Regions from separate parts of the Stenotrophomonas sp. GW821-FHT01H02A genome, predicted to be linked through region 2. Evidence: riboswitches for the same ligand, from Rfam matches in the RefSeq annotation. Region 2 holds a riboswitch; the other holds the start of a gene.
The links. A riboswitch is a leader RNA that binds a small molecule or an ion and turns the genes downstream of it on or off. The one in region 2 is predicted to bind glycine.
Positions count from the first base shown of each region.

Region 1: another riboswitch for glycine. It lies ahead of AC07WC_RS11175 (trimeric intracellular cation channel family protein); the one in region 2 lies ahead of gcvP (aminomethyl-transferring glycine dehydrogenase).

Region 1 is NZ_JBWKWI010000006.1:154,610-161,867, forward strand. It holds gene AC07WC_RS11165 (MdtB/MuxB family multidrug efflux RND transporter permease subunit) at 1-2,833, opposite strand, end outside; gene AC07WC_RS11170 (MdtA/MuxA family multidrug efflux RND transporter periplasmic adaptor subunit) at 2,830-3,996, opposite strand; gene AC07WC_RS11175 (trimeric intracellular cation channel family protein) at 4,200-4,817, opposite strand; glycine riboswitch at 4,910-5,001, opposite strand; glycine riboswitch at 5,022-5,104, opposite strand; gene AC07WC_RS11180 (GIY-YIG nuclease family protein) at 5,149-5,418, shown strand; gene AC07WC_RS11185 (ribonuclease E inhibitor RraB) at 5,505-5,849, shown strand; gene AC07WC_RS11190 (NAD(P)/FAD-dependent oxidoreductase) at 6,067-7,258, opposite strand, start outside.
Region 2 is NZ_JBWKWI010000002.1:284,383-291,640, reverse strand. It holds gene gcvP (aminomethyl-transferring glycine dehydrogenase) at 454-3,324, opposite strand; glycine riboswitch at 3,422-3,523, opposite strand; gene AC07WC_RS04700 (multidrug effflux MFS transporter) at 3,803-5,026, shown strand; gene AC07WC_RS04695 (hypothetical protein) at 5,113-5,871, opposite strand; partial or broken gene AC07WC_RS04690 (siderophore-interacting protein) at 5,947-6,447, shown strand; gene AC07WC_RS04685 (siderophore-interacting protein) at 6,467-6,745, shown strand; gene AC07WC_RS04680 (hypothetical protein) at 6,826-7,212, shown strand; gene AC07WC_RS04675 (glycoside hydrolase family 19 protein) at 7,253-7,258, opposite strand, start outside.

The sequences.
Region 1 (7,258 bases), on a different contig from region 2:
TGCCATGCTCGCGCTCGGCCTCCAGCGCGAAGTCGATCATCATGATCGCGTTCTTCTTGACCAGCCCGATCAGCAGCACGATGCCGATCACCGCGATCAGGTCCAGGCTGCGCCCGCTGACCAGCAGCGCCAGCAGCGCACCTACCGTGGCCGAGGGCAGGGTGGAGAGGATGGTGATCGGGTGGATGAAGCTCTCATAGAGCACGCCCAGCACCAGGTACATCACCACCACCGCCGCCAGCACCAGCCACCACGTGCTCGACAGCGACGCGCGGAATGCATCGGCGGCGCCCTGCAGGCGCAGTTCGACGCCGGCCGGCAGCCCGATCGCGGCACGTGCGCCTTCGATCGCCTCCACCGCTTCGCCCAGTGACGCATCCGGGGCGAGATTGAACGAGAACGTCACCGCGGGGAACTGGCCGACATGGTTGATCAGCAGCTGCGCCGGGCGCTGTTCGATCCGCGCGATGCCGCCCAGCGGCACCTGCCGCCCGTCCGGCCCGGTGACGTGCAGGCGTGCGATCGCATCCGGGCCGAAGGCCACGTCCGGGCGCGCCTCCAGCACCACGCGGTACTGGTTGGCCTGGGTGAAGATGGTCGAGATCTGGCGCTGCCCGAAGGCGTCGTACAGCGCGTCGGCGATGGTCTCCACGCTGATCCCCAGCCGCGCGGCGGCGACCCGGTCAATCACCACATGCGCCTGCAGGCCCTGGTTCTGCAGATCACTGGCGACGTCGGCCAGCGCCGGCGATTGCTGCAGATGCGCGAGCAGGCGCGGCGTCCATGTTTCCAGCTGCGCGAGGTCCGGGCTGGTCAGGGTGAACTGGTACTGGGTCCGGCTGATCCGGTCTTCGATGCCCAGTTCCTGCACCGGCTGCAGGTACAGCTTGATGCCCGGTACGTGCACCACGCGCTGCTGCAGCCGCGCGATGATCGCCTGTGCATCGGCAGCGCGCTGTGCATGCGGCTTCAGCTCGATCAGCAGGCGGCCGCTGTTGAGCGTGGCGTTGTTGCCGTCCACGCCGATGAACGAAGACAGGCTGGCCACGTCCTCATCCTCCAGCAGCGCCGCGGACAGCGCCTGCTGGCGCTGCGCCATCGCCTGGAAGGAGATCGACTGCGGCGCCTCGCTGATGCCTTGGATCAGCCCGGCATCCTGCACCGGGAAGAAGCCCTTGGGCACCCACACGTACAGCAGCGCCGTCAGCACCAGCGTGGCGGCGGTGGCGGCCAGCATCAGCGGCTGGCGCTGCAGCACCCAGTGCAGCTGGCGATCGTAGAGCGCCACGACACGGTCGAACGGGTCGCCCTGCTGCGACGATTCCTGCCCATCGGCATCGCGACGGGTCGCGTGGCCGGCCTTGAGCAGGCGCGCGCACATCATCGGCGTCAGCGTCAGCGAGACCAGCAGCGAAATGCCGATCGCCACCGCCAGCGTGATCGCGAACTCGTGGAACAGCTTGCCGACCACGTCGGCCATGAACAGCAGCGGGATCAGCACCGCGATCAGCGACAGGGTCAGCGAGATCAGGGTGAAGCCGATCTGTCGGGCGCCTTTCAACGCCGCCTGCATCGGCGTCGCGCCGCGCTCCAGGTGACGCGCGATGTTCTCCAGCATGACGATCGCATCGTCCACCACGAAGCCGGTGGCGATGGTCAGCGCCATCAAGGTGAGGTTGTTGAGCGAGAAGCCGGCCAGCAGCATCACCCCAAAAGTGCCCACCAGCGAGAGTGGGACCGCGATGCTGGGAATGATCGTGGCCGGGATGTTGCGCAGGAACACGAAGGTGACCATCACCACCAGTGCGATCGCGATCAGCAGCTCGTGCTGGACGCCGCGGATCGAGGCGCGGATGGATTCGGTGCGGTCGCTGAGGATGGCCACGTCCACGCCCGCCGGCAGCGAGGCCTGCAGCTGCGGCAGCAGCGCACGCACCTGGTCGACCACGGCGATCACGTTCGCGCCGGGCTGGCGCTGGATGTTGATCAGCACGGCCGGGGTGGTACCCGACCACGCGGCCAGCTGACGGTTCTCGGCGCCATCTTCGATGGTGGCCACATCGCCCAGGCGCAGCGGTGCGCCATCCTTCCAGGCCAGGATCAGCGCACGGTACTCGGCCACCGAACGCATCTGGTCGTTGGCATCGAGCATGATCGCGCGGGTCGGACCATCGAAGCTGCCCTTGGGCATGTTGACGTTGGCGGTGCCGATCGCGGCGCGGATGCTGGCCATGCTCAGGCCGTTGGCGGCCAGCGCGGACGGATTGACCTGGATGCGCACCGCCGGGCGCTGCCCGCCAGCCAGGCTGACCAGGCCGACGCCGGGCAGCTGCGAGAGGCGCTGCGCCATGCGCGTATCGACCAGATCGTGCACCTGCGGCAGCGACAGCCCCTGCGAGGTGACCGCCAGGGTCAGGATCGGGGTATCGGCCGGGTTGACCTTGCGGTACACCGGCGGCACCGGCAGGTCATCGGGCAGGAAGCTGTCGGCGGCGTTGATCGCGGCCTGCACTTCCTGCTCGGCCACGCCGAGTGCGACCTCCAGCGAGAACTGCAGCGTGATCACCGAAGCGCCGCCCGAACTGGTCGAGGACATCTGCTTCAGGCCGGGAATCTGCCCGAGCTGGCGTTCCAGCGGCGCGGTGACGGCGCTGGTGGTGACATCCGGGCTGGCACCGGGATACAGCGTGGTGATCTGGATGATCGGGTAATCGACCTGCGGCAGTGCCGCGACCGGCAGCAGGCGGTAGGCCATCACGCCGGACAGCAGCAGCGCCACCATCAGCAGCGTGGTCGCGACCGGGCGCTCGATGAAGGGGCGCGAGAGGTTCATGCGCCGGTCCGCGGCGGGTCCTGCTCCACCACCTCGACCTTGGCGCCTTCGCGCAGCCCGTCGATGCCTTCCACCACCACGCGCTCACCGGGCTTGAGCCCTTCGCGCACCGAAACCCGTTCGCCATCGGCCGGGCCGAGCACCACGTTGCGCAGATGCGAGGTGGCATCGGCCGCGATCACGTAAACGTAGCTGCCCTTGCTGCCGAACTGCACGGCGGCATTGGGGATCACCACCGAATCGCTGCTGCTGACCTGCAGGCGCACGTTGACGAACTGGTTGGGGAACAACGACTCATCGGCGTTGGCGAACTGCGCGCGCAGCTTGAGCGTGCCGGTGGCCGTATCGATGCGGTTGTCCAGGCTGGAGAGCACGCCGTCGCCGAGCGCGGTGCGCTCCTCGCGGTCCCAGGCTTCCACGGTGAGCTGCGGATTGGCGCGGGCGGCGGCGACCACCGCCGGCAGGTCCGGCTCTGGCACGGTGAACAGCACGCTGATCGGCGTGGTCTGGGTGATGGTGGCCAGCGGCTCGGTATCGCCACTGCGCACCAGGTTGCCGACATCCACATTGCGCAGGCCCATGCGCCCGGCTACCGGCGCGGTGATGCGGGTGTACTGCAGCTGCAGGCGCGCTTCATCCACGGCGGCCTGGTCGGTCTGGCGACGGCCCTGCAGCTGGCGCACCTTGCTCTGCTGATCGCTCAGGTCCTGCGCGGAGACGAAATGCTTGCGCTGCAGTTCGGTGAAGCGCTTGAGCTGGCTCTCGGCGTTGTCCAGCTCGGCCAGGTTCTGCTGCTGGGTGCCCAGCGCACGCGAGAGCTGTACCTGGAACGGGCGCGGATCGATCTCGGCCAGCAGCTCGCCGGCCTTGACGTGCTGGCCTTCGGAGAACGCCAGGCGCAGCAGTTCGCCATCCACGCGGCTGCGGATGCTCACCGTATGCAGCGGGGTCACCGTCCCGAGCGCCTTCAGGCGCACCACCAGGTCTTCCTGCGTCGCAGTAGCCACGCGCACCGGGGTCGGCTGCGGACCACCGGCAGGGCCGGCGGCAGGCGCCGGCGAGAGCAGTTTCCATGCAGCGATGGCGGCCAAGCCGACAGCGGCAGCGATCAACAACGGATTGACGACACGACGGCGAGACGACGGGGGCGTTGAAGCGGACATACGCATCCTGCGCACCCTCCACCGGAGCAGTGCGTCCATGGGGACCGGCCGAGTGCGGCAGGTCAACGGGGGAGGGGGTGTCTGGCGGGGCAGCGGGTGCAACACCGCCGCGTGGCTGGATGCCGTTCGAGTGGAACGGGAGCGCCATGATACAGGGCCAGGCCGCTCAAGCTCCCGTGACCTTGGTCATGCCCGCAGGTGCGTCAATGCACCTCGTCGCGGTACACGAACTTCGGCATTTCCCATTTGAAGTGGATTGCCAGCAGGCGGAACAGGAAGCCGCCGCCCAGGCACCACAGCGTCGCCGCGTTGAGCGACACACCGAGTTCCAGCAGGGTCAGGTAGGCCGCACCGGTGAGCAGGGTGATCACCGCATACAGTTCCTTCTGGAAGATCAGCGGCACCTCGTTGCACAGCACATCGCGCAGCACGCCGCCGAATGCACCGGTCAGCATGCCCGCGATCAGGATGATCGGTACGGTATGCCCGCCCTCGCGCGCGACCGCACAGCCGATCAGGGTGAACGCGATCAGGCCCAGGCCATCGAGCACCAGGAAGGTACGCCGGAAGTGGTGCATCCAGCGCGCCACCCAGGTCGCGATCAGCGCCGCGCAGATGGTGAAGCCCAGGTACTCCGGGTGCTTCACCCAGCCCAGCGGGTAATGGCCGAGCACGATGTCACGCAGCGAGCCACCGCCGAGCGCGGTGACGCAGGCGATGATGACCACGCCGAACAGGTCCATGCGGCGGCGGCCGGCCGACAGCGCGCCGGTCATGGCTTCGGCCGAGATGGCGATGAGGTAGATCAGGGAGAGCAGCATGGGGGTGGCTCCGGGCAACACGTCAGGCGGGACGGAAACGCACACGCATCACGCCAGCGCCGCTGCACTGTCGTGGGGTGGGATCCCGTTGCCGCTCCCGCTGTCCTTTTGCCTGAGAGTTCGGTGGCCAAGGCCACGTGCCCCTTCGGCGGGTCATTGAAGACCTCTCTCCAGATCGGCGTGTCGGATGCATGGTTGGTGGCGTATCGAGCCACCGGCCTGAGCGATTATGGGAGCCTGCGCCTTCGGCGGGCGCCAGCGCGGCGCCTCTCTCCTGCATCCGGGGCGGATTCTAGCAGCCGCCGGGCCCGCGCCGGGGGATAATCCCGGTATGTCCGCTGAACCCGCCCTCTGGTACCTGTACCTGCTTGAATGCCGCAACGGCAGCTATTACGCCGGCATCAGCAACGATGTGGAGGCACGTTTCCAGGCGCATCTGGCCGGCAAAGGGGCCAAATACACGCGCGCCAACCCGCCGGTGAAGGTGCTCGCGATGCGCGCCTACCCGGACCGGGCCGCGGCGTCGAAGGCCGAATGGCAGCTCAAGCGGCAACCGCGCGAGCGCAAGCTGGCGTGGCTGGCGCTGGCCGATCCCATGTAGCCCTGCGTGCTGGTTGTTCGGGCCTTCGTTGGCGGCATACCATCGACCCTCGTTCGTTGATCCGCTTGCCCAAGCCCTGGAGTGCCATGTCCCGCGATCTGTCGTTGTACCCGGAAGATGAGAATGGCGATGTGCTCTGGAACATGCTGCAGGATGGCGACGACCTGTCGATTCCGCGCGAGGTGGATTTCGCCCTGATCTTCCCGACCCAGGATGTAGCGATCGCCTTTGCCGTGCACCTGCTCAAGAACGACCAGAAGGTGTCCTTGGCCGCGTACGAGGGCAACGACGAATACCCGTGGCAGGTGGTGGTGCATCCGCTGATGCTGCCAACCCACCAGAACATCTCGGGCTTCGAAGGGCTGCTGGCCAGCGAGGCGGTGTCCTACAGCGGCCAGGTTGATGGTTGGGGATGTCTGTCGCAGGGTTGAGCTGCCGCAACGCGGCATGACCCGATGCCGGGGTCTGGGCCACCATCGACCAGACCGCAGGGAGGGCAACAGGATGCAGCTCGGCCTGGAAGAGATGGGCCTGTTCGAGACGCACTGAGCCAGGCCACTTGCCGGACGAGCGCTGCGGTACAGCGAGCCGTCCTGAGCGATGGCAGCCAAGCATCACGGCTGGCTGCCACCGTTGCGGCTCGAACGTTCAGGGCGTCGGCGGTCGCTTCGGCCGGCGATCGTCCTGCGCATCGCCGAAGATGATCCGCGCGCTGCGCTGGTAGCTCCAGTACGCCACTGCCCAGTTCAGCAGCACCACCACGCGGTTGCGGAAGCCGATCAGGAAGAACACGTGCGCGGCCAGCCAGAACCACCACGCCAGCACGCCGGAGAGCTGCAGGCGACCGAGGTGGACGATCGCGGCCATGCGGCCGATGGTCGCCAGGTTGCCGAAGTCCTGGTACTTGAACGGGCCCGGCGCAGGCTTGCCGGCCAGGCGCGCTTGGATCGTGGTCGCCACGTGCTTGCCCATCTGCTTGGCTGCCGGGGCGACGCCGGGTACCGGCTTGCCATCGGCCTGGGTCAACGCGGCCAGGTCACCGGCCACGAAGATCTCCGGGTGACCGTCCAGAGTGAGATCGGGCTGCACCTGCACGCGGCCGGCGCGATCCAGTGGCACGTCCAGCGTGCGCGCCAGCGGTGAGGCGGCGACGCCGGCGGCCCAGACCACGGTGCGTGCTTCGACGAAGCGCTCGCCCAGCTGGAAGCCCTCGGCGTTGATGTCGCTCACCGGCGTACCGGTGAGCACCTCCACACCCAGTTTTTCCAACTGGCGGCGCGCCTTGAGCGAGAGCACCTCGGGGAAGGTGGACAGCACGCGCGGACCGGCCTCGACCAGGCGGACCTTGGCCGAGGCGGGATCGATATGGCGGAACTCATTGCGCAGGGTGTGCCGCGCGATCTCGGCCAGGGTGCCGGCCAGTTCCACCCCGGTGGGGCCGCCGCCGACCACGGCGAAACTGAGCCAGGCGGCCTTGCGCGCGGGATCGGGTTCAGCCTCGGCGCGTTCGAAGGCGAGCAGCAGCTTGCGGCGCAGGGCGATGGCATCGTCCAGCGTTTTCAGGCCCGGCGCATCGGCGGCCCATTCGTCGTGGCCGAAGTAGGCGTGGGTGGCGCCGGTGCACAGCATCAGCGTGTCGTAGGCGATCTGCGTGCCATCGGCCAGGGTGGCACTGCGTGCCGCTTTGTCGATGTGGGTTACTTCGCCCAGCCGCACTTCAACGTTGCGCTGATGGCCGAGGATGTGGCGCAGCGGGGCGGCGATATCCGGTGCCGAGAGGCCGGCGGTGGCCACCTGGTAGAGCAGCGGCTGGAACAGATGGTGGTTGCGACGGTCCACC
Region 2 (7,258 bases):
GTGCCCACCCTTTGACAGGGGGCTGGTGGACGAGGAAAGGTCCAAAGCAGAGCGCAGAACGCAGAACGCAGCCGAGCTGGTGCTGCGATGCTCGCAACTCGCAACTCGCAACTCACAGTTCGAAGCTCAGAGTTCGACGCCGGGTGCGCAATGCGAAATGCGCATTTGGCGCTGAGCAATGGGCAGTGAGCGTTGAACGTTCGACGCCGATGCTGACGCTATGGACAGCCATCCGATGACTGCATGAGGTGTTAGTGCTCGCCTCCGCTGCACGGCGATTGCGGTTGGTTTTCCAGAGGCGGCCGCCCCCCGCCCAGCCTGCAGAATCCGAAGGCGGCTTTCCTTCACGGCGCGCGGGAGCCGGGAGCCGGGAGGCGGGTAGTCGGCAGCAGCCCATAACAAAAACGGCCCGCTTGCGCGGGCCGTCTGCTGTTGCGTCAGGGCAGGGGAGGCTTAGACCTCCACGCCCTCGTCTTCCTTGTACGCATCGACCGGGATGCAGGCGCACATCACGTTCTTGTCGCCGTAGACATTGTCCACGCGCGCCACCGGCGGCCAGTACTTCTGCTGGCGCAGGCTGGCCAGCGGGAAGGCCGCCAGCTCACGCGGGTAGGCGTGGGCCCACTCGCTGGCCGACACCACCGCAGCGGTGTGCGGGGCGTGCTTGAGCGGATTGTCCTCGCGGTCCAGGCGGCCGTCTTCGATCGCGGCGATCTCTTCACGGATCTGGATCATCGCGTTGATGAAGCGATCCAGTTCGTGCAGCGACTCGCTTTCGGTTGGCTCCACCATCAGCGTGCCGGCGACCGGGAAGCTCAGGGTCGGGGCATGGAAGCCGAAATCGATCAGGCGCTTGGCCACGTCCTCGGCGCCGATGCCGGAGGTCTTCTCCAGCGGACGCACGTCCAGGATGCACTCGTGGGCCACCAGGCCGTTGCGGCCGGTGTACAGGGTCTTGAAGTGCGGGGCCAGGCGCTTGGCGATGTAGTTGGCGTTGAGCAGGGCGACCTGGGTCGCCTTGCGCAGGCCGGCGGTGCCCATCAGGGTGATGTACATCCAGCTGATCGGCAGGATCGAGGCGCTGCCGAAGCTGGCCGCGCTGACCATGCCCACATCGCCTTCGCCGCCCAGCACCTTCGGCAGGAACGGAGCGAGGTGCGACTTGACCGCGCACGGGCCGACGCCCGGGCCGCCGCCGCCGTGCGGGATGCAGAAGGTCTTGTGCAGGTTCAGGTGCGAGACGTCCGAGCCCCACTTGCCGGGCTTGGCCACGCCGACCAGGGCGTTCATGTTGGCGCCGTCGGTGTACACCTGGCCGCCATGCTTGTGCACGATCTCGCAGATTTCCACCACCTCTTCCTCGAACACGCCATGCGTGGACGGGTAGGTGATCATCAGTGCGGCCAGGCGGTCGCTGTACTTCTCCGCGTTGATGCGGATGTCGTCCAGGTCGACGTTGCCGTTGGCGTCGGTCTTGGTCACCACGACCTTCATGCCGCACATCTGTGCCGAGGCCGGGTTGGTGCCGTGGGCCGAGTCCGGGATCAGGCAGACGTCGCGATGGCCTTCGCCGCGCGAGCGATGGTAGGCGCGGATCGCCAGCAGGCCGGCGTACTCGCCCTGCGCGCCGGAGTTCGGCTGCAGGCTGACCGCGTCATAGCCGGTGCATTCGACCAGCATCGCTTCCAGGCCGTCGATCAGTTCCTTGTAGCCGGTGGCCTGGTCGGCCGGGGCCAGCGGATGGATGTTGGCGAACTCCGGCCAGGTCACCGGAATCATCTCGGCGGTGGCGTTGAGCTTCATGGTGCAGCTGCCCAGCGGGATCATGGTGCGATCCATGGCCAGGTCCTTGTCCGCCAGCGAACGCAGGTAACGCAGCAGTTCGTGTTCGCTGTGGTGGGTGTTGAACACCGGGTGGGTCAGGAAGTCGCTGGTACGCACCAGGCCGGCCGGCAGCGCATCGGCGGTGGCGGCGTCGAGGGCATCGACATCCACCGTGGCGCCGAACAGCTGGCCGAGCGCGACGATGTCGGCGCGGGTGGTGGTTTCATCCAGGCTGATGCCGACCGCATCGCTGTCGATCGCACGCAGGTTGATGCGCGCCGCGGCGGCCTTGGCGTGGATCGCCTTGGCGTCGACATCCTTGACGTGCAGGGTGTCGAAGAAGTGTTCGCCGACATTCACGCCGGCGCCGCGCAGTGCGGCGGCCAGGATGCTGGCCAGGCGATGGGTGCGGCGGGCGATGCGGGTCAGGCCTTCCGGGCCGTGGTACACGGCATACATCGAGGCCATCACGGCCAGCAGCACCTGCGCGGTGCAGATGTTGGACGTGGCCTTCTCGCGGCGGATGTGCTGCTCGCGGGTCTGCAGCGTCAGGCGGTAGGCGGCATTGCCCTGCGCATCGACCGAGACGCCGATCAGGCGGCCCGGCATCGAGCGCTTGTACGCATCGCGGCAGGCCATGAAGGCCGCATGGGGACCACCGAAACCGAACGGCACGCCGAATCGCTGCGAGTTGCCGACCACGATGTCCGCGCCCCATTCGCCGGGGGCGGCGATCAGGGTCAGGGCAAGCAGATCGGTGGCCACCGCGACCAGGCCGCCACGCGCGTGCACGGCATCGGCCAGCGCCTGGTAGTCGCCGATATGGCCGAAGGTGTCCGGGTACTGCAGCAGCACGCCGTAGGCCTCGGCTTCCATCGCCTCGGCCGGGGTGCCCACGCGCAGCACGATGCCCATCGGCTCGGCGCGGGTGCGCAGCAGTTCCAGCGTCTGCGGGTGCACGGCGTCGTGCACGAAGAAGGTGTCGGACTTCGACTTGGCCGAGCGCTTGGCCAGGGTCATCGCTTCGGCCGCGGCAGTGGCTTCATCCAGCAGCGAGGCGTTGGCGATCTCCATGCCGGTCAGGTCCGCGCACAGGGTCTGGAAGTTGATCAGCGCTTCCATCCGGCCCTGCGAAATCTCGGCCTGGTACGGGGTGTAGGCGGTGTACCACGCCGGGTTTTCCAGCACGTTGCGCAGGATGACGTTCGGGGTGAGGGTGCCGTAGTAGCCCTGGCCGATGAAGGTGCGGAACACCTGGTTCTTGTCGGCGATGGCGCGGATCTTGGCCAGTGCCTGCACTTCGGTCAGCGACTCGGGCAGGTCCAGCGGGGCCGGCGACTTGATCCCGGCCGGGACGATCGCATCGGTCAGCGCGTCCAGCGAGGCGTGGCCGACCACGTCGAGCATCTGCGCGATTTCGGCGTCGTTGGGGCCGATGTGGCGTTCGACGAACGCGTGGCTGTGTTCAAGCTCGCGCAGGGAGGGGGTGTTCTGGGACATGGCTGGCATCTCGGAGAGTGGGCACGCACGTTCGGAAGGCGGCCGGGCCAGGGCGCGTCGCGGGCGACAGCGATCCACCGGACCTTGCGGTCTTCCTGGGTGCCCCTCTGTCCTTTTGCCTGAGAGTTTAAAAGCGCGCATCGGCGTGCTTCGTGCCCCTTCGGCGCCGGCACTCGCCGGTCTCTCCAGAGTTTTGGTACGGGTGGTATCGGGCCTGAGCGATTACGGGCGTTGCGCCTTCGGCAGCGGGTGTCCGCTTCTCCCACCATGTAGCCCGGCGATTATAGCCCAGCGCTTTCGGCCACTGGGCCTTTCCGGCACATGAATACGGGGAGGCGCAGCCGCCGAAAGCCCTGTCCGGGCATGGTGCCGGCGGCGACAAAGGCCTATGATCACCGGATCCTCGTATTCATCTGGCGCCGCCCCTTCCGGGCTGGCGCCCGCCGTGCATTGCGCATGGCCGCTGACGGAAGCCCGCATGACGCCCGCCTCACCCTCGACCCGCCGTCTGGCCCTGCTGCTCGCAGGCCTGGCGATGTTCGGTCCGTTCTCGATCGACACCATTTTCCCGGCCTTCCTGCTGCTGGGCGACCGCATGCAGGTGGACCAGGTCGCGGTGCAGCAGACCATCAGCGTCTACCTGCTGTTCTACGGCCTGATGAGCCTGGCGCACGGCCCGTTGTCGGATGCGTTCGGCCGCAAGCGGGTGATCATCGGCGGCCTGGTGCTGTTCATCGGTGCCTCGATCGGCTGCGCGCTGTCGCGCGACATGACCACGTTGCTGGTGTTCCGCGCGCTGCAGGGCGTGACCGCCGGTGTCGGCGTGATCGTCGGCCGTGCGGTGATCCGCGATCTGTACCACGGTGCCGACGCGCAGCGGTTGATGAGCCAGGTCTCGATGATCTTCGGCGTCGCCCCTGCGATTGCGCCGATCATTGGCGGCTGGATCCTGCTCGGCGGTGGCGACTGGCCGCTGATCTTCTGGTTCCTGGTGCTGTTCGGCGTGGTCCTGCTGCTGGCCACGGGCAAGTGGCTGCCGGAAACCCACCCGGTGGAAGCGCGCACGCCGCTGTCGATGCGTGAGCTGCTGCGCAGCTATGCGCGCATGGGCTCCAACCCGCGCCTGTTGCGCCTGGCTGCGGCCGGTGCGTTCAACTTCTCCGGCATCTTCCTGTACATCGCCTCGGCGCCGGTGTTCGTGATGCAGCACCTGCAGCTGGGTGAGGGTGGCTTTGCGTGGTTGTTCATTCCCACCATCGGCGGCATGACCGTCGGTTCGTTCCTGTCCGGCCGTATGGCCGGGCGGATCGTGCCGCAGCGGCAGATCGCCATCGGCTTTGCGTTGTGCGCGGTCTCGGCGCTGCTGAACTTCGGCTATGTCGTGTCGGTGCCGCAGATCGCGCTGCCGTGGGCGGTCATGCCGATCTTCCTGGGCGGTGTCGGCATGGCGCTGATCTTCCCGATCCTGGCGCTGGCCGTGCTGGACATGTATCCGCATCAGCGCGGCCTGGCCTCGTCCATGCAGATGTTCATCCAGCTGATGATCAACACGGTGGTGGCCGGCGTGGTGTCCCCGATGCTCAGCAGCAGCCCGTTGCATCTGGCGCTGGGCTACGCGGCCTTCTTCGCCATCGGTGGCAGCTTCTGGTACTGGGAGCAGCACTGCGAACGCCGCCGCGACCTGCTGACACCCATTGAGTAAGGCGCGCGTACAGATAACCGTGGGCGGAACATTCAACCCACGACATGCGGATTCCACGTGTGGAATCCGCATGTCCAGCGCCGCTATCAGCCCGCACGCATCCAGTTCACTTCGACCTTGCACTTCGGATCCGCACCGGATTTATCGAAAACAAACTCGATCTGCCCGAAATAGTACGTGGCCTGCCTCAGATCGTGGCTCTCCGTGCCCATGTCCGTGTACCAGTTGCCGTTCTGGACCAGCGAGTCGGGCGTCTCGCCTTTTGTTGACCAGTCACCTTGGTGCTGGTTGATCCGGCTTCGGATCTTGATGTTCGCCTTGTTGCCCCCCTGCTGATTGTTGCTTTTGGTGATTCGGTAGCCGTAGGTCCGCATCACGAATGCCGTCTGGCCACTGTTCAGTTTCTCCCGGCCGTAGCCGAGCTCCACTTCACCGGTGAAATTGCCCTTCTTGCAGGTATAGATGTGGGTGCCCTTGCCGGTTGCTCGGGGCGCGAAGTAGTGGTCGGACACATCGTCAATGATGTCCACGGAGGGGAAGCTGGCCGCCATGCACTCAGCATAGGTGCCCTGCCGGGTTGTCGGGAATGCCGTCACGGTCGGGCCCACGCTGCAACGCGCTTCGGTCCACGACGCGCCGTTGGATGGGCGCTCCGGCGCCCAGTAGAGCGGCTTGTTGGTGGAAATGGGGTTGAGCAGTTCCTTCTCTAGATTGAGCAGGTCGGTCAACGACAGCTCGGGTTTCGGCGGCAGCAGGGTGTCGCCGATCGGGGGGACGAACTGTGCGAAAGCGGGCGAGCTCATCGTCGCGGCGACGGCCAGGGTCAGGGTGAGCATCTTCTTCATGGTTAACGGCACCTGTTGTGAAACCAGGCCGTACTGTGCGGAATGATGCACGCCACTTGTTAGGCAAAGTTGGAAATGGTGGACTGGTTACGTCACGGCAGTGATGAGTGTCAACTATCAGGTGGGGCGTGGGTCGAATGCGTCACGCTCAATAGTGTGCGGGGTATCACGGACTGCGCGATTTCAGCAGCCGCGTCGCGATCCCGTTGCATCAGCAGCGCCGCCATTGCGGGTGCACCCAGCAGCATACGCCTTGCCTGCACAGCGCGCAGGGTTGGCAGCATTGCCATTGCCTCACCGCAGCGTATCCTGTGCGCTCGCCAGCCAGTTCGTGCTCCACGACAGCCAATACGCTCCCCTGCGGACGCCGCGTCCGCGGCAATTCAGGGTGATTGCATGGCTGCCCAGCAGATCTACCGCCTGTTCGATGTCGCGCTCAAGCAGCGCACCGTTCTCTCTCCGTCGCTGACCCGCATGGTCTTCGCTGCGCCCGATGTGGCCAACATGAAGACCGACGGGCCGGATCAGCGCATCAAGGTGTTCTTCCCGCTAGCCGGCCAGGCAGCCCCCGAGGTGCCGCAGGGCGAGGACTGGTATGCGCGTTATCGGGCGCTGCCCGGCACCGCCCGGTGCACAGCTGTTCTGGCTGGCCCGCGAGGGCGCCGCGCATGGTCAGCGGCTGCAGGACGCGGTACGGGCCCGGATCGGTCTGTGGGAGCAGGCCAGTGCAGCGGGGGGCGAGCTGTATGCCTGGGTCGCCGGCGAGGCCGGCGCGGTGATGGCGATCCGCTGGCACCTGGTGAAGACCTGTGGGATCGACCGCCAGGCCATCACCTTCATGGGCTATTGGCGGCACGGCAAGGTCCTGGATTGAGCCGGCCTCAGCCGCTTCAGAGCGGGGCCGCCAGGGCCCGTGCGGTATTCTTGGCGCTTTGCCGCAGTCCGGATTTCCCCATGTCGACCACCTCCAAACTGCGCCGCGACATCCGCCGGCGCCGTGAAACCCAGGCCGCCAACCGCGAGCAGGACAATGCCACGCCGGTTGAGCCCCATGCCGAGCTGCGCGACCAGCAGCGCACGCTGCTGGCCGGCATTGTCCGCCGGGATGGCGAGTGGGTGCTGGGCATGGACGGCCGTATCGCTGGCCAGACCCCCAGTGCAGCGCGGGTGCTGGCCCTGATCATGCAGGCTGCTGAACTGCATGAACGCCAGGGCACGCCGGTGCGCCTGGTGTATTCGGACGCGCTTAAAGACGCGGCGCACGCCGAAGCCAAGGCCGACGGCATGGACTTCGAGCAGTTCAAGGTGGAACTGGCCGCCCAGCTGAAGCCTGCGTCCTGAAACAACACGGGGCGGCGCACCCGCGCCGCCCCGTTGTCCCTCAGCG